Regions from separate parts of the Paracoccus liaowanqingii genome, predicted to be linked through region 1. Evidence: riboswitches for the same ligand, from Rfam matches in the RefSeq annotation. Region 1 holds a riboswitch; the other holds the start of a gene.

The links. Region 1 has a riboswitch for cobalamin ahead of E4191_RS00875 (energy-coupling factor ABC transporter permease). Riboswitches for the same ligand answer to the same signal wherever they lie in the genome.
Region 2: linked by a shared signal. The riboswitch ahead of E4191_RS09525 (ABC transporter ATP-binding protein) and the one ahead of E4191_RS00875 (energy-coupling factor ABC transporter permease) in region 1 are both predicted to bind cobalamin.

The regions. Positions count from the first base shown of each region.
Region 1 is NZ_CP038439.1:189,921-201,842, forward strand. It holds gene carB (carbamoyl-phosphate synthase large subunit) at 1-2,671, shown strand, start outside; gene E4191_RS00860 (DUF4365 domain-containing protein) at 2,672-4,255, opposite strand; gene E4191_RS00865 (BrnA antitoxin family protein) at 4,332-4,865, opposite strand; gene cobF (precorrin-6A synthase (deacetylating)) at 4,997-5,734, opposite strand; gene E4191_RS00875 (energy-coupling factor ABC transporter permease) at 5,731-6,396, opposite strand; cobalamin riboswitch at 6,433-6,653, opposite strand; gene E4191_RS00880 (cobyrinate a,c-diamide synthase) at 6,692-8,056, opposite strand; gene cobM (precorrin-4 C(11)-methyltransferase) at 8,053-8,826, opposite strand; gene E4191_RS00890 (cobalamin biosynthesis protein) at 8,823-9,173, opposite strand; gene cbiE (precorrin-6y C5,15-methyltransferase (decarboxylating) subunit CbiE) at 9,170-10,357, opposite strand; gene E4191_RS00900 (cobalt-precorrin-6A reductase) at 10,359-11,105, shown strand; gene cobJ (precorrin-3B C(17)-methyltransferase) at 11,075-11,809, opposite strand; gene E4191_RS00910 (precorrin-2 C(20)-methyltransferase) at 11,806-11,922, opposite strand, start outside.
Region 2 is NZ_CP038439.1:1,953,689-1,965,610, forward strand. It holds gene E4191_RS09475 (tripartite tricarboxylate transporter permease) at 1-406, opposite strand, end outside; gene E4191_RS09480 (tripartite tricarboxylate transporter TctB family protein) at 408-875, opposite strand; gene E4191_RS09485 (Bug family tripartite tricarboxylate transporter substrate binding protein) at 879-1,859, opposite strand; gene E4191_RS09490 (AAA family ATPase) at 2,076-3,044, shown strand; gene E4191_RS09495 (DUF58 domain-containing protein) at 3,038-3,868, shown strand; gene E4191_RS09500 (hypothetical protein) at 3,865-4,218, shown strand; gene E4191_RS09505 (VWA domain-containing protein) at 4,215-5,174, shown strand; gene E4191_RS09510 (VWA domain-containing protein) at 5,171-6,073, shown strand; gene E4191_RS09515 (tetratricopeptide repeat protein) at 6,070-6,684, shown strand; gene E4191_RS09520 (BatD family protein) at 6,681-7,841, shown strand; cobalamin riboswitch at 7,881-8,096, shown strand; gene E4191_RS09525 (ABC transporter ATP-binding protein) at 8,127-8,966, shown strand; gene E4191_RS09530 (ABC transporter substrate-binding protein) at 8,989-9,921, shown strand; gene E4191_RS09535 (FecCD family ABC transporter permease) at 9,925-10,971, shown strand; gene E4191_RS09540 (ABC transporter permease) at 11,159-11,922, shown strand, end outside.

The DNA.
Region 1 (11,922 bases):
GCTGGGCTGGAAGGAATTCGAGATGGAGGTCGTGCGGGATCGCAACGACAACGCCATCATCGTCTGCGCCATCGAGAATGTCGATCCGATGGGCGTGCATACCGGCGACAGCATCACGGTCGCCCCGGCCCTGACCCTGACCGACCGCGAATACCAGATCATGCGCACCGCCAGCATCGCGGTCTTGCGCGAGATCGGCGTCGAGACCGGCGGCTCGAACGTGCAATGGGCCGTGAACCCCGAGGATGGCCGCATGGTCGTCATCGAGATGAACCCCCGCGTCAGCCGCTCGTCGGCGCTGGCCTCCAAGGCCACTGGCTTCCCGATCGCCAAGATCGCCGCGAAGCTGGCCGTGGGCTACACGCTGGACGAACTGGACAACGACATCACGAAGGTGACGCCCGCCAGCTTCGAGCCATCGATCGACTATGTCGTCACCAAGATCCCGCGCTTCGCCTTCGAGAAGTTCCCGGGCTCCAAGCCCGAACTGACCACCGCGATGAAATCCGTGGGCGAGGTCATGGCCATCGGCCGCAGCTTCCACGAATCGCTGCAGAAGGCCTTGGCCTCGATGGAGACCGGCCTTTCCGGCCTGGACGAGATCCCGATCGAGGGCGCTGCAGAACAGGGCAAGCCCGCCGTCATCGCCGCCCTGTCCAAGGCCACCCCCGACCGCATCCGCGTCATCGCCGAGGCGATGCGCTTCGGCCTCGGCGACGACGAGATCCACCGCGTCACCCGCTTCGACCCGTGGTTCCTGGCCCGCATCCGCGAGATCATCGATGCCGAGCATGTCATCCGCCAGGACGGCCTGCCCACCGACGCCGACGGCCTGCGCCGCGTCAAGATGATGGGCTTCACCGATGCCCGCCTGGCCAGCCTGACCAAGCGCGACGAATCCGACATCCGCCGCGCCCGCCGCGCCCTGGACATCCGCCCCGTCTTCAAGCGCATCGACACCTGCGCCGCCGAGTTCGAGGCGCAGACCCCCTACATGTACTCGACCTACGAGACCCCCGCGATGGGCGACGTGGAATGCGAATCCCGCCCCACCGGCGCGAAAAAGGTAGTCATCCTCGGCGGCGGCCCCAACCGCATCGGCCAGGGGATCGAGTTCGACTATTGCTGCTGCCATGCCTGCTACGCCCTGACCAAGGCGGGGTATGAGACCATCATGATCAACTGCAACCCCGAGACGGTCAGCACCGACTACGACACCTCGGACCGGCTCTATTTCGAACCGCTGACCTTCGAGCATGTGCTCGAGATCCTGCACACCGAACAGCAGAACGGCACACTGCACGGCGTCATCGTCCAGTTCGGCGGCCAGACGCCCTTGAAGCTGGCCAATGCGCTGCAGGACGAGGGCATCCCGATCCTCGGCACCACCCCCGACGCCATCGACCTGGCCGAGGACCGCGAGCGGTTCCAGCACCTGCTGCAGGACCTGGGCCTCAAGCAGCCCGTCAACGGCATCGCCAGCAGCGACGCGCAGGCCATCCAGATCGCCGAACGCATCGGCTTCCCGCTGGTCATCCGCCCCTCCTACGTGCTGGGCGGCCGCGCGATGGAGATCGTGCGCGACATGGACCACCTGCGCCGCTACATCACCGAGGCCGTGACCGTCAGCGGAAAAAGCCCCGTCCTCTTGGACAGCTACCTCTCGGGCGCGATCGAGGTCGATGTCGACGCGCTCAGCGACGGCGAGACCGTCCATGTCGCCGGCATCATGGAGCATATCGAGGAGGCGGGCGTCCATTCGGGCGACAGCGCCTGCTCGCTGCCCCCCCACACGCTGAACGCCGCCACCATCGCGGAACTCAAGGTCCAGACCACCGCCATGGCCCGCGCGCTCAAGGTCCGCGGCCTCATGAACGTCCAATTCGCGCTGAAGGACGGCGAAATCTACGTACTCGAGGTCAACCCCCGCGCCAGCCGCACCGTCCCCTTCGTCGCCAAGGCCACCGACAGCGCCATCGCAAGCATCGCCGCCCGCCTGATGGCCGGAGAGCCGATGTCGAACTTCCCCGCCCGCGCGCCCTATCCCGAGGGCGTCGGCCCCGAGGATGACCTGCCCTTCGCCGACCCGATGACGCTGGCCGACCCGATCACGCCCTGGTTCTCGGTCAAGGAGGCGGTGCTGCCCTTCGCCCGCTTCCCCGGCGTCGACACGCTCTTGGGCCCCGAGATGCGCTCGACCGGCGAGGTGATGGGCTGGGACCGCAACTTCGCCCGCGCCTTCCTCAAGGCGCAGATGGGCGCGGGCACCAACCTGCCGCATGAGGGCCGCGTCTTCCTGTCCGTCAAGGATTTCGACAAGACGGACGCGCTGGCCCAGGCCGCGCGCGACCTGGTGACGATGGGCTTCGATCTGGTGGCGACGGCGGGGACGGCCGATTTCCTCGACGCCCATGGCGTGCCCTCGACCCGCGTGAACAAGGTCTACGAGGGGCGCCCGAACATCGTCGACCGCCTGAAGAACGACGAGATCGCGATGGTGCTGAACACCACCGAGGGCGTCCAGGCCATCGCCGACAGCCGCGACATCCGCGCCGTCGCCCTCTACGACAAGATCCCCTACTTCACCACGGCGGCCGGCAGCATCGCCGCCGTGGCGGCGATCAAGTCGCGCGAGGAGGGGGAAGTCGGGGTGCGGTCGCTGCAGGCGTAATCAATCGGGCGTGTAGAGGGTTATCTCAAAATCCTCTCTATCCCTGATTTTCTTTCCAAGCGCGGCGATGTTTCCCCGCTCGATGCTGACGATTTCCCGTCTTTGAGTTTTCAGGTAAGAATCATACCTGTTTCTCAGCTCGTCTTCGCACGCCATGTCGGATGCGCTGCCCGAGCATGAGTCGGCAATCTCACAGCTGTTGTGGAACATGTATGCTTTTGGTTTTGAACCGCGCTGACTCAGGGCAGCTGATTTTGTAAAAATGCCTCCTAGATAGTACCCACTCAAGCTGAGTCCAAGGTAGCTGGCCATATCAGCGCCCTGGAGATTAACCCCATCACGTGAGCGTATTTTAGTGTAGGAACTCAACGCCAAAAGCGCAGTAAACTTCTTGTTTATCTCTGTGACTAGTTCGGCATGGGGCAACGTCAAACCAAGGCGAGCCTCCCTTTCAGCCAACCGGTATATCAGACTAACTACGCTATAGAACCGTGCCGCCTCCTCTCGATTACCTTCGATGTTGCCGATACTCCCAAACGATTGACGGTGTCCATCTATGTCTACTTGGACTTCTACAACTCCAACACTTCCCCAGTACTTCAACCATGCCTGTAGTAAATGTTCGTGTAAGATTTTTGCTTTTTCAGGCTCATTTCGCAACCGGCACCTTCGTGCCAACCCATCCTTATCTAAAACTAACTCTAATGGTCCCGATTTTAATCTGACGAGTCCTGATGATGATAGAACAAGCGGCGCCTTCCATAAGGTGCCCGGAAAGTTGATCGTTTGCCCGCCATCGGTGCGAAAGATAACAGTGCACTCTTTGCCTGGGACGCTGATTGCAACTTCTCCGAAATCCTCGGTCGCGGTCGCGGTCGGATGCAGCGATGGAATGCCAAACCTATTATCGTAGATCTTTAGGCTGCGGTACGAAATGCTGCTGACCATTCCCACCAGATGCTCTTCGAATTCTTGGGGTGTGGCATTGGCCTCTATTTGAACTACACTATAATGTAACTCATAGCCTATCTCACGCGCATAGGTTATCTTCCTCTCAGCATAGCGGTCGCCGCCGTGCCCTGCAATCATGCGGCAAATATGTTCCAAAGGAGCTTCTCTGACCTCCTCATGGTCTTCAAAGCGAATGGTAATGGTTCTTTTGCTTTTACGCGACAGATCTGTCGCTCTAGCGATCCTCAACCATGCAGCAATTTCTTTTTCGCCAATATGCTTGATATAGGTGGCAGGACTCTCTGCGCGCCCTGATTTGTAGTGAATGAAAGCGATAAAGTGGGGAAGGGGCGACTTTGATGCGTGCAAGGCATTGCGAAGAGTTATCTTAGCTGTTCGCTGGTTCTTCTCAGCTGACTTCACTTGTACAAAAAAATCGAGCTTGCCGGGTTGTAGATCGGTTGGAAAATGAGGCACGTCCGCCTTCTCTACCTCTACGATGCAGTCCCAGCCATTCATGTCGCGTTGCGGGCTGTTCACCGTTGCGCGGAAGGACGGCGAATAATCCGAAAGCCGGGAAAAAAAATAGCTTTCGCCTTGGGCGCCTAAGCCTGCGGGATCAGAATCTTTCATTGATCTTCGCATTCTCCTGGTAAAGCGTCCTCTTAGGCTATGACGACATGTGGGAGGGGGCAAGTATACCACTCTCTCAAAACCCCCTCCGCCCCTTCATCTCCTCCAGCAACGCCCGCTTCCCCGCCTCGCTCATCCGCCGAGGCCCCTCCATCGGTACCCCCGGCCCATCGAAGGGCGGGGGCGTCTCGCCCATCTCGGCCCAGGCCGCATTTTCGTCCCGCTGCAGGTCGCCGAATTCGGGGCGGGGGCCGTCCAGCGCGGCCTCCTCGCGCCTGGCCAGATAGTCCATCGTCTCGGCCCCCTCGATCAGCCCCGCCAGCCGCGCATGCATCCACGCCGCCATCAGCCGGTTGACCCGCACCTGCCAGTCCGGCCCCATCGACCGGAAGAAGGCCACCACGTCCGAGTCCAGCCGCAGCGTGACCCGCGTCTTGGGCGCCGAGCCTTTCTCCTGCGCGATCCGGTGCCACTCGTCGGGGATGCGCATGCGCGACAGGACCGTGCTGTGCAGGTCCCATTCCAGCATCCGCATCGCATCGGCCATGTAGTGATAGTTCGCCCGCCGGGCCTCCTCGGCCCTGCCGCCCGCGCGTCTGCCTGCCGTCATGCCCGCCCCCTGATCCGGTGTCGCGGGGGAAAGGATGGGGCAGGGGGGTTAACGGGGGCTTAAGGGGCCGCGCGTTGTCGGTGTACGCGCGGTGCCGCCTTGGTGCCGCCGCGGTGCACGCCCGGTGCGGGTCAGTCCGGCCGGGCCAGCAGGTAGCAGTCCATGATCCAGCCATGCGCCGCGCGGGCCTCGGCGCGCGCCGCGACGATGCGCGGCCCTGCCTCCTCCAGCGGCCCGTGGTCCAGGATCTGCTGCGGCATTCCCAGGAAAGCCCCCCACCAGATCAACAGGTTGGAGGCGGGAAGGGTGCGGAACGCGCAGGCCCCGTCCAGCATCACGACGACCCGCCGGGCCCCCTCGGGCCAGCCATGGTCGCGCAATTGCCGCCCCGTGGTGATCGTGACCGGAGAGGCCAATGAATTCAACGGGATGGCATGGGCCGCACACAGCGCCTGGATGGCCGTGATCCCCGGAATGACCCGCACCCGCACCGGCAGCCGCGCCGCGATCCGCAGGCTGCTGTCATAGAGCATCGGGTCCCCCCAGACCAGCAGCGCGACCCGCCCTCCGCCCGGCAGGTGCCGCGCGATCCGATCCGCCCAAGCCCTTGATATCGCGTCATGCCAACGCTCGACCGCGCCCAGATAGTCGGGGTCGCCCGCCTCCCTTTGGGGCAGGTCGAAAGGCGCCGGGACGGCCCGCACCCCGTGCCGCGCCAGCATCTGCTGGCGCAGCCCCGCCAGGTCCTCCTTGTCCTCGCCCTTCATGGGAATCAGGACAAGATCAGCCTCTTGCAGGGCGTGGACGCCCTCCAGGGTGAGGTGATCGGGATGGCCCGTGCCGATCCCGATCAGCACCAGCTCGATCATGCGTAGAGGCGCTGCGTCACCAGCCCGCTGCCCCGCAGGCCCCGCGCGGCCTTGGCCCCCGCCAGCACGGCCAGATCGACCAGCGGCTCCAGCGCGATGACCAGCATGTAGGCCGCGCCGAAGGCCGCGACGCCGCCCCAGGCCTCGGCGCCCTGCCCGTAGAAAGCCCAGAACGCGACCCAAGCCACGATGCCGCCCTGATAGGCCGCCGACAGCGCCAGTGCCTGGCCATAGCGCAGGTCGACATAGGCCGTGCCCGGCGCGATGATCCGCCCGGCCAGCGCGCGCAGCGCGAACAGCGGCACCAGCAGCGTGGTCACGTTCATCCCGTATTGCGGCAGATCGAAGGGCGCGACCAGCAGCCCCTGCGCCAGCAGGCCAAGCGCCAGCCCGAGCGCCGCCGGGGCCGCGCCGAACAGCAGGAACAGCGTCGAGCCCAGGATCAGGTGCACCTCGGACACGCCCACGGACCATGTCGGCAGCACCTGGAAGAAGACGAAGGTCGCCGCCGTCGCCAGCACCGCCCGGGCGGCCAGCGAGGCCGTCCCCCGGTCGCGCAGGGCGCCATAGGCCAGTTTCAGGGTATAGACACCGGCCGTCGCGGCGGTGGCATAGCTGAGCAGGATCTTGGCGCCGGTCACGACGCCCTCTTCGATATGCATGGTCCAGTCTCCGATGGCCGTCACACCCGACGGCAGGATGGGTTGCCTGAGATGGCCGGTTTCCTGGCTTGCGGGTCAAAGCGCGGCGTCGGCCTTCCCGGGGCGGGCCCCAGTGGCATGTGGTGACGCGCGCTCTCCGCATACAGTCGCGGGGGCGGCTGAGGCTTCGGGCGCCGCGATTGGGTCCGCCCTTCCCCATTCCCGATGAAGCCCGACGCGGATCGCGTCTGACGGGCACCAGTCAGGCCTTCACCTAAAGGCGATGTCGCGGCCTGCGTCAAGCCGCTGCCGCCCCTCAGACCGTCGCCGGGGCGATCAGATGAAAGAAGGTCCCGGTGACCTGCCCGCCGCCGGGCATGGCGCGGTGGCTGCCGGTCTCGGGCACCTCGGCGCCATTGGCATCGGTGACCCGCGCCAGCGCCGCATCGGGCTGCGCCAGGATCGAGGCATAGTGGAACTCGTGCCCGCGCATCGGCTGCGCCCCCAGGCCCGGCACCGCGGCCAGCGGCGTGGCCCGGCGATAGCCCAGATGCATGCGGCGCTTGGCATAGCTGGTCTCCAGCCCCAGCAGCCCCAGCATCCGGTGGCGCACCCCTTGGGCATCCACCAGACCCGCCCCAAGCGTCATGTAGCCGCCGCATTCGCCATGCACCGGGCGTGCGTCGGCAAAGCGCTGCATGGCGTCCCGAAAGCCGGTGGCCGCCGCCAACCGGGGGGCGTGCAGTTCCGGGTATCCGCCCGGCAGCCAGCAGCAGTCGGCGCTGTCGTCGGGCCCGTCGTCGGCCAGCGGCGAGAAGGGCAGGATCGTGGCCCCCGCCCGCCGCCACGCCTCGATCACATGCGGATAGACGAAGCTGAACGCCGCGTCGCGGGCCAGCGCGATCCGGCCGCCGGGCGGGGTCAGGGGCAGCGGGGGCGCGGATGCGGGCAGGGCGCGGCAGGCCGCCGCCGCCACGATCGCCTCCAGATCGCAATGTGCCGCGACGAAATCGCCCGCCTGATCCAGGATCGCCTGCAGGCCTTGGGTCTCTTCGGCCTGCACCAGGCCCAGATGGCGCTCGGGCAGGGTGATGTTGCCCTGCCGGGGCAGGGCGCCCAGCACGCGCAGCCCCGCCTCGGCCATGCCCTCGCGGATCAGCGCCTCGTGGCGGGGCGAGGCGATGCGGTTCAGCACCACGCCCGCAAAGGGCAGGTCGGGGCGCAGCGTGGCAAAGCCCCGCGCCGTGGCCGCCGCCGATTGCGCCTGCCCGCCCACGTCCAGGATCAGCACCACGGGCCAGCCCATCATCTGCGCGATCTCGGCGCTGGAGCCGATGCCCGTCTCGCCGGGCAGGGCCACCCCGTCGAAGAGGCCCATCGAGCCCTCGGCCAGCACCAGATCCGCCGCGGGCTGGCCCAGGACATGCGCCGCGATCCGCCCCGGCGCCATCGCCCAGGCATCCAGGTTGAAGCTGGCCCGCCCCGAGGCCGCCCCGTGAAAGCCCGGGTCGATATAGTCCGGTCCCGACTTGAAGGGCTGCACCGCCAGTCCCTGCCGGCGCAGCGCGGTCAGCAGGCCCAGCATCAGCATGGTCTTGCCTGTCCCGGAAGCGGGGGCCGAGATCATCAGGCCCGGCGTCATCGGGGTCGGGGTCATCGGGTTCGGGGCGGTCATGGTCATTCGGGAAACCTCGGATCGGCGCCCACCGGGCGATAGCGACGGTCGTAATCGGCGGCGTAAAGACGGCTGTCCTCGAACCCTTGGGCGGCCAGCGCGGGCCCCACAAGGATCAGCGCGGTGCGGTCGATGCCCTGCGCGTCACCTTGGGCGCGGGCCAGGGTCGTGCGGATGATCCGCTGGTCGGGCCAGCTGGCCCGCCAGACCACGGCCACCGGGCAGTCGGCGCCGTAATGCGGGGTCAGGTCCGCGACCACCCGGTCCAGCGCATGGATCGACAGGTGGATCGCCAGCGTCGCGCCGGTGGCGGCGAACCGTTCCAGCGTCTCGCGTTCGGGCATGGTCGAGGCGCGGCCCGGCGTGCGGGTCAGCACCACCGATTGCGCGATGCCGGGCAGGGTCAGCTCGGCCTGCAACGCGGCGGCGGCGGCGGCAAAGGCGGGCACGCCGGGCGTCACGTCGAAGGGAATGCCCCGGGCGCGCAGGCGGCGCAGCTGCTCGCCCATGGCCGACCAGACGGACAGGTCGCCAGAATGCAGCCGCGCCACGTCCTGGCCCGCCGCATGGGCCGTGGCCATCTCGTCGATGATCGCATCCAGGCTGAGGGGGGCGGTGTTCACGATCCGCGCGCCGGGCGGGCAATGGTCCAGCAGGGCGGTGGGCACCAGGCTGCCCGCATAGAGGCAGACCGGGCAGGCGGCGATCAGGTCGCGCCCGCGCAGGGTGATCAGGTCGGGCGCGCCGGGGCCTGCGCCGATGAAATGGACGGTCATGGAACCTCTGCGATGGCGATGGTGACGGGGCCGAAGGCGCGGCGGGGCTGGATCAGCCGCCCCCCTCGGGTCCGGGATGCGGCGAGGGCGGCGGCCTCGGCCACCGACCCGGTGCGGAAGCGCGCCAGGATGCGCGGCGACTGCGTGGGCGTGTCGATCCCCGCCACGGCAACCAGATGCAAGGGCAGGTCCAGCGCTGCGGCCAGCGGACGGATTTCGGGCGCACGCTCGGGGATCGTGGCCAGCGCCTGCGCGCCGCCCGCCGCCTGCAACGCCGTGGCCAGCAGGTCCATGGAGGTGCCGGGGCGGCAGCCGATGCCGGCGATGCGGAAGGGTGCGATCCTCATCGCGTGACGCTCCATTGCACGATGGGCCGGGCGGCGGTCCAGCCGCGCATCCGGCCCAAGGGCTGCGCCTCGGCGATGTCCAGCCGCAGGAGGCGGCCGCCGTGGCGGGCGTGCAGATGGGCCAGCAGCGATTCCGTCTCCAGCGTGACGGCATTGGCGACCAGCCGCGCGCCGGGGCGCAGGCGGTCCCACAGCAGGTCCAGCAGCGGACCCGAGGCGCCGCCGCCGACGAAGACCGCATCCGCGTCGGGCAAGCCCTCCAGCGCCTCGGGCGCGGTGCCATGGACCGCCGTCATCCGGGCACCTAGCCCGAAGCCGTCGATATTCGCGGCGATCTGGGCGATGCGGTCGGCGCGGGGCTCGACGGTGACGGCGCGCCCCCCGGCCAGCACCCACTCGACCGAGACCGAGCCCGACCCGCCGCCGATGTCCCACAGCAGCGCGCCCGGACGCGGTTCCAGCGCCGCCAGCGTGATCGCGCGGACGGGCGACTTGGTGATCTGGCCGTCATGGGCGAACAGGGCCTCGGGGCGGCCCGGCACCGAGGCCAGCCCGACGCCGCGCAGCAGGTCCGCCCCGTCGATGGCCACCGCGACCGGCGCCGCGCAGGTCATTGCAAAGCCCTCGGCCCGCGCCTGCCGCACCCGTTCCAGGGGACCGCCCAACCGCTCCAGCACGGTCAGCCGCGCGGCCCCGGCGCCCTGCGCGACCAGCCAAGCAGCCAGCGCGCCGGGCGCATCGCCATCGCGCAGCGTCGCGATGATCCGGCAGCCGCGCGCCAGATGCGGGCGCAGCCGGGCAAAGGGGGCCGCGTGCAGGCCAAGCGTCACGCAATCTTCCAGTCGCCAGCCAAGGCGCGCGGCTGCCAGCGAGATCACCCCCGGCGCCGGATAGGCCCGCCATTCGTCGGCCACCAGCACGGCGGCGATCGACCCGCCCGCCCCGCACCAGAACGGATCGCCCGAGACCAGCGCCGCCACCCGCTGCCCCCGCAGCGCCAGCAGCGGCGCCAGGTCGAAGGGCACCGGCCAGGGCCGCCCCCGCGCGCCCACATCGGCCAGCGCCAGGTGCCGGGGTGCGCCGAAGACGACCTTGGCCTCGGCCAGCGCGCGGCGGCTTGCATCCGGCAAGCCTGCCGGTCCATCCTCGCCCATGCCGATGATCGACAGCCAGGGGTCAGACATGATGCGCGTCCTGCTGCTGGGAGGCACGACCGAGGCCAGCCGTCTGGCGCAGCTGCTGGCGGGGGCAGGGGTTGATGCGGTCTTCTCCTATGCCGGGCGCACGGTGGCGCCAGTGGCGCAGCCCTTGCCGCTGCGGATCGGCGGGTTTGGCGGGCCTGCGGGTCTGGCGGCCTATCTGGACGACCAGCGGATCACCCATTTGATCGACGCCACCCATCCCTTCGCCGTGCAGATCAGCCGCAATGCGCAGGCGGCCTGCGCCGCGCAGGGCGTGCCGCTGCTGGCCCTTCAGCGCCCGGAATGGCAGGCGGGGCCGCATGACCTGTGGACCCGCGTGCCCGATATCCCGGGCGCGGTCGCGGCCCTTCCCACGAGTCCGGCGCGCGTCTTTCTGGCCATCGGCAAGCAGACCTTGGCGCCCTTTGCCCCCCTGCCGCATGGCTGGCTGCTGCGGCTGGTCGATCCGCCCGAGGCCTTGCCCCTGCCGCGTGCCCAGGTGGTGATCGCGCGCGGTCCCTTCACCGTGGAGGGGGATCGCCGCCTGATGCAGGCGCATCGCATCACCCATCTGGTCGCCAAGAACAGCGGGGGCGCGGGGGCGCGGGCCAAGCTGGCCGCCGCACGGGACCTGCGAATCCATGTCGTGATGATCGACCGCCCCGTGCTGCCCGATCGCGCCACCGTCGCCACTCCCGAACAGGCGCTGGACTGGCTGCATCACGCCGCCCCGGCGCTGCGGGGCGCATAGATCCACCGGCCCACCCGCCGCGTCGCGGCGTTGCCCACGATCACGACCGTCCGCATGTCGGCCATCTCGGGGCGCGCCTCGGCCAGCGTGACGGTGCGCAGGGCCTCGTCGGGGGTGCTGACCGCGCGGGCGAAGATGATCAGCCGCTCGGGGCCGCATTCCTCGCGCAGGACCTCCAGCACCCGCGCAAAGCCCTGAGGCCGGCTGGCCGAGCGGGGGTTGTAGAAGGCCATCGCGAAATCGCCCCGGGCGGCATGGCGCAGGCGATGCTCGATCAGCGAAAAGGGCTTGAGGTTGTCCGACAGGTTGATGGCACAGAAATCATGGCCCAGGGGCGCGCCCGCCCGCGCCGCCGCCGCCAGCATCGCGGTGATGCCGGGCAGGATGCGGATGTCGGGATCCGCGCCTGCCGCCTCCACCGCCTCGAAGAGGGCCGAGGCCATGGCGAAGACCCCCGGATCGCCCGAGGAGACGATGACCACCCGCCGACCGCTGGCCGCCAGATCCAGCGCCAGCCGCGCCCGGTCCAGCTCGACCCGGTTGTCGGACGGGTGCATCACCAGCCCGTCGCGCGCGGCGATCCGCGCGACATAGGGGATGTAGCCCACGATGTCGGTCGCCTGGTCCAGTGCAGCGCCGACCTCGGGCGTGACCATGGCCTCGGACCCCGGACCAAGGCCCGCGACGGTGATCCAGCCGGTCATTCCGCGACCTTGGGCAGGGCCACGGGGCGGCGGCCCCGGCCATGGACCAGCACGATGGCAAAATAGGGGCAATCCTCGGCGGTGACATCGGCCAGACGGGCGATGCGCTGGCC
Region 2 (11,922 bases), 1.5 Mb from region 1:
CCAGCCAGCCCGCCAGCACGACCAGCATCACGATCCCCAGCATCGAGCCCGCGAAGGACGAGATCATCGCCGTGAACAGCGCCACCCCCGCCCGCCCCTGCTGGGCCATCGGATAGCCGTCCAGCGTCGTCACCGCCGCTTGCGGCGTGCCCGGCAGTCGCAGCAGGATCGAGGCCACCGCCCCGCCGTATTGCGCCCCGTAATAGACCGCCGCCAGCATGACCAGCGCCGCTTGGGACGAGATGTAATAGGTGATCGGCAGCAGCAGCGTGATCGCCGCCATCGCGCCGATGCCCGGCAGCACGCCCACCAGCGTGCCCAGCACCGCGCCCAGCAGGCTGTAGATCAGGACCGAGGGCTGCAGCGCCACCTCCAGCCCCTGGGCCAGTCCGTCCAGCGTGGTCATCTCAGCGGCTCCATGGCCAGACGGGGATCGACAGGTTCAGCCCGGCGACGAACAGCAGCCAGACCAGCGCGGTCACCGCCACCGTCAGCACCGCCCGCCACAGAAAGCCGCCCCGCGGCGCCACCGCGCTGGAGATCGCCACGCACAGCACCGTGCTGGCCATCAGGCCGATCCGGTCCAGCAGCAGGCCGAAGACCAAGAGCGACCCGATGACGCCCACCGCCTGTGCCCAGGCAAAGGGCCGGACCTGGCCGGGGCGGTTGCGCGCCGGGATCGCGATCAGCAGGCCCAGCCCCGCCAGCCCCAGGCCCAGCACGACCGGAAAGAAGCCCGGCCCCATCCGGCGCAGGGTGCCGAACTCGTAGTGCAGCGCCGCATAGCCGGCCACGGCCAGCCCCGTCAGGGCCAGCACCGCGCCCCAGGCCAGATCGTGCCAGTCAGGGGTCGTGGCGGAAATCGGGCCGGGCAAGGCTCAGTTCGCCGCTGGCAGGACGTCGATCACGCCGCCCCACAACGCGGTGTCGTCCGCGATGCGCTGCGCCAGATCCTCGGGCGTGCCGGGCTGGACCTGCCAGCCCATGGCCAGCAGCCGCTCGGTCACGGTGGGATCCTGCAGGATGCGGCCCAGCTCCTCGTTCAGGCGCGCGACGATGGCGGGATCGGTTCCGGCGGGGGCGATGAAGGCGTTCCACAGCTCGGCCCGGAAGTCCTCGGGCAGCCCCGCCTGTCCGGCCAGCACCGGCACGTCGGGCACCTGCGCGAAGGGTTCGGCCGAGGTGATGCCCAGCATCTTCATCGTGCCCGCCTGCACCTGCGGCAGCGCGGCCGAGGGGGCCATGAAGCCGCTGTCGATCTCTCCGCCCAGGATCGAGGTGGTGACCTCGGCATAGCTCTGGAAGGGGATGTGGAACAGCTCGACCCCCGCCGCCCCGGCGAACAGTTCCGCCGTCAGATGCGCGCCCGACCCCTCGCCGACCGAGCCATAGCTGATCGCCTCGGGCTCGGCGCGCGCGGCCTCGACGAAGGCCTCGGCGCTGTCGGCGGGGAAGTCGGCGGCGACGGCCAGGACCAGCGGGCTGGTGGCGATCAGCCCGACCGGGGCGATGTCGGCCTGCGGGTCATAGCCCAGATCCGGGATCAGCCGCGCCGCGGTCGTCAGCGGGCCGTTGATGGTGATGCCGAAGCTGTAGTCGTCCTGACCCCGCGCCAGCATCTGCTGGACGCCGATCACGCCCCCGGCGCCGGGCCGGTTCTCGACCACGACCGGCTGGCCAAGCGCCTCGGCCAAGGGCTCGGCCACCAGCCGCGCGATGGTGTCGGGCGACGAGCCCGCCGGAAAGCCCACGAAGACATGGACCGGCTCGGACGGCCAGTCCTGCGCATGGGCTGCGGTCGCGATCAGCGATCCCCCCAGCAGGGCGGCACGGACAAGATGGCGGTGGCGGTCGGTCATGGCAAGGATCCCCCCTGGGCGTCAAACGATACCGCTTGTTCGGCCTTTGAGCCACTGGCGTCAATCCCGGGCGGCCCGGCGGGTGCGGTCGCGGACGCCCCGAGCTTGGCCGGACCTTGCCGCGACTCTGCCCCGACTTTGGTGGCAGGGGGCCAAGCCGCGCTGGCAATCAGGGCCGGACTGGCTGCACAATCTGCATGCAACGAGGGAGGCAGCATGGACGCGCTGGGCGAAAGCGATGTCGCGCGCGACATGGTCCGGGCACTGGCGCAGGACGTGGCGCGGACGCTGGTAGGCCATGACTGGCTGGTGGAGCGGCTGCTGATCGCCTGCCTGACCGGCGGCCATGTCCTGCTGGAAGGCCCGCCGGGCATCGCCAAGACGCGGGCCGTCAAGCAGCTGGCCGCGCGGCTGCCGGGCGATCACGCGCGCATCCAGTGCACGCCCGACCTCTTGCCCTCGGACCTGACCGGCAGCCAGATCTTTCGTCCCGAGACGGGCCGGTTCGACTTCCTGCCCGGCCCGGTCTTTCACAACATCGTCCTGGTGGACGAGATCAACCGCGCGCCCCCCAAGGTGCAATCCGCCCTGCTGGAGGCCATGGCCGAGGGGCAGGTCACGACCGGCGGCCAGACCCGCCCCCTGCCCGATCCCTTCATGGTCGTGGCGACCCAGAACCCGATCGAGCACGAGGGCACCTTCCCGCTGCCCGAGGCGCAGATGGACCGCTTCCTGCTACATCTGCGCCTGGACCTGCCGGGCGCCGAGGACGAGCGCGCCATCCTGGACATGGTCGAGGCCGAGGGGCGCGAGCTGCCCCCGCCCGCCAGCCCGCGCATCGATGCGGGCGATCTGACCCGCGCCCGCGCGCAGGTGGCGGCGGTGCATCTGGCCCCCGTGCTCAAGGATTTCATCATCCGGCTGGTGATGGCGACCCGGCCCGGCGGGCTGCTGGCGGACGCTGTCGAACATCCCGTCTCGCCGCGCGGCACGCTGGCGCTGGCGACGGCGGTCCGGGCGCGGGCCTGGCTGGACGGGCGCGATCACGGGCTGCCCGAGGATGTGGCGGCGCTGGCGCCCGACGCGCTGGCACACCGGCTGGTCCCGGACTGGAAGGCGCAGAGCGAGGGGCGCGACGGTCGCCGGCTGATCGACGAGGCGCTTCAGGCGATCCGGCCGTGGTAGCGGCGTGGCGGCAGGCGCCGGGCATCGCGCTGCCCCTGCGCGACCTGCTGGACCTGCGCCCCGGCGCGACCCGCGGCGCGCGGGCCAGGCCCATGGCGCGGCGGTCGGGCGTCATGCCCTCGCACCAGCCCGGCAGCGGCATGGACCTGCGCGAGATCCGCGCCTATGTGCCGGGCGACGACCCGCGCCGGCTGGACCCCTCGGCCACGGCGCGGACCGGTACGCCCCATGTCCGCGCGCTGCACGAGGACCGCGACGACATCACCCTGCTGATCGCGGATTTCCGCGCGCCGATGCTGTGGGGCACCGGGGCCACGCTGCGCTCGGTCCGCGGCGCGCTGCATCTGGCGGCAAGCGGCTGGCAGGCGGTGGGGCGGCAGGGCGCGGTGGGGCTGATCGTCGCCGACCCGGCCGGCGTGCGCGCCCTGCCCCCCGCGCCGGGCGACCGGCACATGGCGGGGCTGTGCCGTCTTCTGGCCGACCGCCATACGACGGCGCTGGCCGCGACCCCCGGCCCCGCCACCCCGTTGACCGAGGCGCTGTCCCTGGCCGCCAGCCAAGCACCCTCCGGCGCCCGCGTGATCCTGGCCACCGCGCCCGACGGCTGGCCGTCCGCGCAGGCCGCCCTGTCGCGCCTGGCCCGGGGGCGGCAGCTGGAGGTTGCGCTGATCCTCGACCCGCTGGAGCTGGCGCCCCCCGCCCGGCCCCTGCCCGTCACCCATGACGGCACCGCTCGGCTGGCGCGGCTGCAGCCCGCCGACCTGGCCCGGCAGATGGACCTGCTGTCCGCATTGGGCGCCCTGCCGCGCAGGGTGGACCCGTGACCCACGACCAGATGATGCAGGCCCTGTCGCCGGTCCGCCTGCCGGGGTCCATGGCCACGCTGTCGCTGCCCGAGATGGCGGCGCTGCTGGCCTTCGGCATCCTGGCGGGGCTGGCCGTGGCGGCGGCGGTCCTGCCCCTGACCCGCCGCCGCGCCCCCCGCCGCCGGATCCGGCTGGCCGATCTGCGCGCCCTGCCGGTGCCGCAGCGGATGCTGGCCTTGGCGCGGCATCTGGGCCACCTGCCCGAGGCGTTGCGCGCCGCCGCCTATGGCGCCGCCCCGCCCCCCTCGGACCGCCGCATCGAGCGGCTGGCCCGCCGTGCCCGCCTGCGCCGGATGTGGCGGCGATGAGCCTGGCCCTGCCTTGGCTGCTGGTCCTGCTGCCCCTGCCGCTGCTGCTGCGCCGGCTGCTGCCGCCCTTGGTGCAGCCCCGCCGCGCGCTGCGCGTGCCCGCCCATCTGGCGCCCGCCGGAGAGGCGGCGGGCCTGCCCGACCTGCGCGACACGCCTTGGCTGGCGGCGCTGGCCTGGGTGCTGCTGGTCCTGGCGCTGGCCGGGCCGCGCGTCGAGCGGCAGGCCGATGTCATCCCCGCCAGCGGCCGCGACATCGTGCTGGCACTGGACCTGTCGGGCAGCATGGAACAGCAGGATTTCATCCTGGACGGCCAGCCCGTCTCGCGGCTGGACGCGGTCAAGCAGACGGCGCGGGCCTTCGTGGCGGGTCGGACGGGCGACCGGATCGGGCTGGTCATCTTCGGCGGCCGCGCCTATGTGGCCGCCCCCCTGACCTATGACATGGGCGCCGTGGTGCAGGCCATAGACGAGGCGCAGATTGGCATCTCGGGGCGCGGCACGGCCATCGCGGACGGGCTGGGGCTGGCGATCCGGCGGCTGGACGGCAGCGAGGCGCCAAGCCGCGTCGTGGTCCTGCTGTCGGACGGGGTGGACACCTCGGGCAGCGTGCCGGCGATCGAGGCCGCGCGGCTGGCCGCCGCCCACGGGCTGCGCGTCCACACCATCGCGCTTGGCCCCGAGGATCTGGAAAGCCGCCCCGCCGCCCGCGACGCCGTCGACGTGGCCACGCTGCGCGCCGTGGCCGAGATGGCAGGCGGTGCGCTGTTCCGCGTCCGCAGCACCCCCGACCTGCAGGCGATGGCCGAGGCGCTGGACCGGCTGGAGCCCAGCCCGGGCGAGCGGCCTCCGCTGCGCTATTGGCAGGCGCTGTGGATCTGGCCCGCCGCGCTGGCCGCCCTGCTGATGGCCGTGGCCCTGCTGGACCCCCGCAGGCTGACGGGCCGGCGCGCATGAGCGGGCTGATCCTGCTGCGCCCGTGGTGGCTGGCCGCCCTGCTGCCGGCGCTGGCGCTGGCGGTCCTCGCGTGGCGGCGCGGGCCCCGGGCCGGGGGGTGGGAACAGGTGATGCCGCCGCAGATGCTGGCCGCGATGCAGGCGCTTGGCGGCTTCGACGGCGCGACGAACGGATGGGTGCGGCTCTTGCCGGTGGCGGCGCTGCTGGCGCTGATCCTGGGCCTGTCGGGTCCGGGCATCCGCCGGGCCGACGCGCCCTTGCTGGCGCGCACCGACAGCGTGCTGATCGCCATCGACATGTCGCCTTCGGTCGCGCGCGGTCTGGGCCTGGTCGCGGCGCAGCAGGCGGCGGCGGCGCTGCTCCAGGGCCTGGACGGGCGCCCCACCGGCCTGATCCTCTTCAGCGGAGAAGCCTATGCCGCCTCGGCCCCCACCACCGATCCGCGCACGCTGCAGACGCTGGTCGCGGTGCTGGATGCCGACACCGTGCCCGGCCAGGGCAGCCGCCCCGCCGCCGCCATCGGCCTGGCGGGCCAGATGCTGACCGAACCGGGCCGCGCCGATCTGGTGCTGATCTCGGACGGGGGCGGGGTGGATGCGCAGGCGGTGGCCGAGGCCGGGCGCATCGCCGCCGCCGGGGGCCGGATCTGGGCGCTGCGGATCGAAGGGTCCGCGCCCGGCACCCCCGCCCCGCCCGCGGGCGCGCTGGACCGGCTGGTTCAGGGCGGCGGGCAGGTGATGCAGGCGGCAGAGGTGGACCGGCTGGCCGCCCGGCTGCAGCGCGGCGGCGACACGACCCGCGATCCGGGCCTGACGGCGCTTGGCTATCTGGATCTGGGGCCGTTCCTGGCCGCGCTGGCCGCCCTGCCCCTGCTGATGATGCTGAGGCGGGCGCGATGAGGGCGGCGGCGGTCCTTCTGGCCTGCGCGCTGGCGTTTCTGGCCTTTGCGGGCCCCGGCGGGGTCGGCACGCTGGCCCTGCGGCTTGGCGCCGAGGGCGTGGCGCTGGCGCTGCTGGACCAGGACGGCGCGCGGGGCGTGGCGCAGTACCGCCGGGGCGACTTTGCCCAAGCCGATGCGGATTTCGCCCGCGCAGGACGCTCGCAGACCTACAACCGGGCGCTGTCGCTGGCGGCGACCGGCGACTATCCCCTGTCAGTGGCCTATTTCGACGCGGTGCTGTTCGCCAACCCCGCCGACGAACAGGCTCGCGCCAGCCGCGATCTGGTCGCCACGATGTTTCCCCCCCAGCAGGGCGACAGCATCGCGCCGGGCCGCATCTTCGGCCATGGCGGACGCCCCACGGACGAGCTGATCGCCAATGCCATGACCGAGGCCGCCTCGGAAAGCTGGCGCCGCCCGCCGCAGGCGCGCGGCATGGCGGCCAGCGACGCCTGGCTGGAGACGATCACCGACGACCCGGGCGAGTTCCTGACCCTGCGCCTGCAGGCCGAACACGACCGCCGCACCCAGATGGGGCTGATCCGCCCCGAGGCGGGTGACCCGTGGTGATAAGGCTGATCCTGCTGCTGATCCTCTGGGCCGGTCCCGTGCAGGCGGAATCGCCTCCGCTGGCGCCGGGCGAGACGCGGCTGATGATCCTGCACGATCACGGCAACCCGGTCGTGGCCGAGATGGTCCGCCTGACCCTGCGCGGCGAATACGACCTGACCGTCTCGCTGGAGGATCTCAAATTCCCCAGTTCGGACGCCTATGACTGGATGCAGATCGACCGCGACCGCTGGTTCCAGGAACGCATCGGCGGGCGGATGATCCAGATCTTCGAACGCGACATCGCGCTGTTTCCGCGCCAGGCCGGGGACCTGTCGCTTGGCCCCCTGGTCCACGATCTGACCCACATCACCCGGGGCGGCGCGCGCGAACAGATTAGCGTGACCTCGGGCCCGGCGCGGCTGACCGTGAAGCCCTTCCCCCATGATAGCCGCCCCCTGACCGCCCGCACGATGGTCCTGACCGACGAGCTGTCGGCCCCTCCGGGTCGGCTGCTGCCGACCGACATCCTGACCCGCCGCGTCACGATCGAGGCCTTGGGCGCGATGGCCAATCACCTCCCGCCCCGTCCCGACATCAGCCAGCCCTGGCTGATCAGCTTCACCCTGCCCGAGATCCGAGAGACCACCCCGACCCCGCAGGGACCGGTGTCGCGCGTGGTCTGGGAATGGCAGATGCGCCCCCGCACCGGCGAGCCGGGCGTGCTGCCGGCCGTGCCCGTCGTCTGGTTCGACACCGAGGCCCGCCGGGTCGAGGTCGCGGCGATGAAGCCCATCCCCTTCGGCTTTGCGGGCTTCACCACCTCCTCGGGGGTGCCCTTCGGGATGGAGCCGGGCTGGGCGATGGCGGGGCTGGCGGCCTTGGGCTTCGGGGCGGGGCTGCTGGCGGTGCTGCGGCGCCGGCTGCCCGATCTGCGCCACAGGCTGCGGGGGCTGCGCCCCAACCCCCATGCGGGCGCCCTGCGCACGGCGGCCGCCCAAGGCGACCTGCCAGCGCTGCGCGCGGCCGCGGCCGATCATCTGGCGTGGCGGGGCGCGGACAGCCCCGCGCATCGCCGCCTGCTGGCCCTGCTGGACCGGCAGATCTATCAGCCCGCGCAGGACGGCGCCTTCGACGCGCAGGGCTGGCTGGCCCGGTATCTGCGGCAGCGGGCCTGACCGCCGCGCCCTTCCGGCTTGACCTGCGGCGGCGGGGGCGGCATTCAGGGCGCTGATGGTTCCCGGCCAAGCCACGCGCGGCCGGGTGAAAAGGGAACACGGTGCGGTGTAGCCAACAGGCGCCAAATCCGTGACTGCCCCCGCAACTGTAAGCGGCGAGCGTCCCCCGATGCCACTGCGCCCCACCGGGTGCGGGAAGGCGGGGGAGGTCACGACCCGCGAAGTCAGGAGACCTGCCATCGAACCAGACGACCACCGGGCGGGGTGTCCCGGAAGGAGATTTCGATGGATGATTCCTCGCGCCGGCCCCTGGCCGCGCCTGACCCTGTGTTGCCGTTTTCGGCGGCGATCCCGCCTGCGGTCCAGCTGTCGGGTGTCAGCTGGGCGCCCCCCCGGGGCCCGCGGATCCTGTCGGATCTGAGCTTCGCGGTCCCGCAGGGCCAGATTGTGGCGATCTGCGGGGCGAACGGGGCGGGCAAGACCTCGCTTCTGCGGCTGATCTATCGCCATCACGCCCCGCAGCAGGGCACCGTCCGGCTGATGGGGCGCGACCTGTGGCAGATGGGCGCCGCCGAGGCCGCGCGCTGCATGGCCGCCGTCCTGCAGGAGCAGCCCACCGATTTCGCCCTGACCGCCCGGCAGATCGTGGCGCTTGGCCGCCTGCCGCACCGGCGCGGATGGGCGGCCGGATGGGCCGGTCCCGACCCTGCCGATGCCCCCCGCATCGCGGCGGCGCTGGAGCGGATGGACGTGACGCCCCTGGCCGACCGCGCCTTCGGCAGCCTGTCGGGCGGCGAGCGCCAGCGCGTCGCGGTCGCCCGGGCCTTGGCGCAAGAGCCGCGCGTGATCGTGCTGGACGAACCCACCAACCACCTCGACATCCGCCACCAGCTGGAACTGCTGGCCCTGCTGCGCGGCCTGGGCCTGACGGTGATCGCCACGCTGCACGACCTGACGCTGGCCGCCCGCTTCGCCGACCGCATCCTTGTCCTGTCCGAGGGGCGCATCCTGGCCGACGGCCCGCCCGACGCCGCGCTGACCGAGGCCGTGCTGGCCCGCGCCTTTCGCGTGGGCGCCCGGATCGACCGCTCGGGCCCCGCGCCGCGCTTTTCCTTCCATCTGTGACGATCTCCGAAAGGACCGCCCCGTGATCCGCTCGTCCCTTGCCGCCCTGCTGCTGTCGGCCCCCGCCGCGCTGGCCCATCCCGTGACCGTGCAAAGCTGCGACCGTCAGGTGACCTTCGACGCGGCCCCGGCGCGCGCCGTGTCCAACGACGTGAACCTGACCGAGATGATGCTGGTCCTGGGCCTGCGCGACCGGATGGTGGGCTATACCGGCATCTCGGGCTGGAAGACGCTGGACGACCGGACGCGCGACGGCGTGGCCGAACTGCCCGAGCTGTCGGCCCGCTATCCTAGCAAGGAGGTGCTGGCCGGGGCGGGCACGGATTTCTTCTTCGCGGGCTGGAACTACGGCATGACGGTCGGCGGCGAGGTCACGCCCGACACGCTGGCCCCCTTCGGCATCGCCGTCTACGAGCTGACCGAAAGCTGCATCCATCTGGGCCCGCGAAACGCATCCGGCATGGAGGACATGTATGGCGACATCCTCAACCTGGGCCGCATCTTCGGGGTCGATGACCGCGCGCAGGCGCTGGTGGACGGATGGCGCACCGAGCTGGCGGCGCTGACCGAAGGGGCGGAGCGCGGAGCCCCGCTGCGCGTCTTCGTCTATGACAGCGGCACCGAGGCGCCCTTCACGGCCGGCGCGCATGGCATGCCGACCGCGCTGATCGAGGCCGCGGGCGGGCGCAACATCATGGACGACCTGCCCAAGAGCTGGGCCGAGATCAGCTGGGAGCCGGTGGCCGACCGCGATCCGCAGGTCATCGTGATCGTCGACTATGGCGACGTGACGGCGGACCAGAAGATCGACTTCCTGCGGACCAATCCCGCACTGGCGGGGATCGACGCGGTCCGGAACGACCGCTTCGTCGTCCTGGACTATGTCGAGGCGACGCCCGGCCCCCGCAACATCCGCGCCGTCGAGAAGCTGGTCGCGGGCTTTTCGGGGGACTGAGCGATGGCCGACACCACCGCGATCCTGACCGCGCAGCGCCGGGGGCTGAGGCTGGGCCTGGGCACCGTCCTGGTGACGGTGCTGGTCATGGCCATCGGCATGGCCGTGTCGGTGGGGGCGGTCGCGGTGCCCCTGTCCACGGTCTGGGGCGTGGTGCTGGACCGCCTGGTGCCGGGCCTGGTCACTCCGGACTGGAGCGCGGGACAGGCCAGCATCGTCTGGCAGATCCGCCTGCCCCGCGCGATCCTGGCGGGGCTGGTGGGCGCGGGTCTGGGCCTGGTGGGCGCGGCGCTGCAGGCGGTGACGCGCAACCCGCTGGCCGATCCGCATCTGCTGGGGATCTCGTCGGGCGGGGCCTTCGGGGCGATCGCGGCGCTGCTTCACACGGGGATGTTCCTCGGCGCGCTGACCGTGCCGGTGATGTCCTTCGGCGGCGCGCTGCTGGCCACGGTGCTGGTCCTGGGCACGGCGCGGATGGCGGGGGCGGGCAGCGCCGACCGGCTGGTCCTGACCGGCGTGGCGGTCAGCTTCGTCATCATGGCCTGCGCCAACATCCTGATCTTTCTGGGCGATCCGCGCGCCACGCATACGGTGGTCTTCTGGATGCTGGGGGGCCTCGGTCTGGCGCAATGGTCCCATCTTCTGTGGCCGCTGGCCGTGCTGGTCCCCTGCGGGCTGTGGCTGTGGGCGCAGGCCGGGCGGCTGAACGCCATGAGCCTGGGCGACGAGACCGCCGCCAGCCTGGGGCTGGAGGTCGGGCGCTTTTGCCTGACCGTTTTCGTGGCGGGGGCGCTGATCACCGGGATCATGGTGGCCTTTTCAGGACTGATCGGGTTCGTCGGCCTGATGATGCCGCATCTGGTGCGGCTGGTCCTGGGGGGCGAAAATGCCCGGGTGCTGCCGGGCTCGGCCTTCGCGGGCGCGGTCTTCCTGATCTGCGCCGATGCGCTGGCCCGGGTGGCGATGGCCCCCGAGGACATCCCCATCGGCGTCGTCACCGGCCTGATCGGCGGGGTGTTCTTCCTGTGGATCATGTCCCGCCGCCCGTGATCCGCCGCCGCTGACCCCTCGATGCGAACGGCCTTGCCGCAGGGGCGGCAGGCGCCTAGACCGGAGGCAGCCCCAAGGGTTGCACGCCGGGCGGGCCGATCCGGATCACGGGGGCACGTCCCCGCGCGGGGCATCACCACGGCCAAGGACGACTGCGGATGTCATCACCAATCCCCCGCGCCCCGCAATGACGCAGCCCACGGCGCCCCGGTCCGATCTGACGGTCGCGGTCGAGGGCGACTGCCTGACGCTTGGCGGCGATCTGGTCGTCTGGTCCCTGCCCCGCCTGCCCGACACCCCTGCCGCGCGGATCGACCTGTCGGGCCTGTCGCGGATGGACACCGCCGGCGCGTGGGAGCTGGCGCAGCGCCGCGACCGGGGCGCCACGCTGAGCGGCCTTTCGGACCACCATCAGGGCCTTCTGGACACGGTGACGGCGGCCCTGCCGGAGGCGGATGATGCCCAGCCCGCCCCCGCCCGCTGGCGCCGCATCCTCGAGGCGACCGGCGTCCGGGTGATGGGCGCGCTGCGCTATCTGGTCGAGCTGGCCGAGTATCTGGGCCGCGTGCTGGCGGCCATGGCGCGGGGGCTGCGCCATCCCTCGCGCTTCCCGATGACAGCGCTGGTCCACCATGCGCAGGAGACCGGGCTGCGCGCCGTGCCCATCGTCGCCGTCATGTCCTTCCTGATCGGGGTGGTGCTGGCCTTCCAGGGATCGGACCAGCTGCGCCAGTTCGGGGCCGAGGTCTTCGTCGTCGACCTGATCGCCATTTCCATCCTGCGCGAACTGGGCATCCTGCTGACCGCCATCGTGGTGGCGGGGCGCACGGCCTCGGCGCTGACGGCCTCGATCGGGTCGATGAAGATGCGCCAAGAGATTGATGCCATGCGCACTTTGGGCCTGGACCCCGACCTGGTGCTGATCCTGCCGCGGGTGCTGGCGCTGGTCGT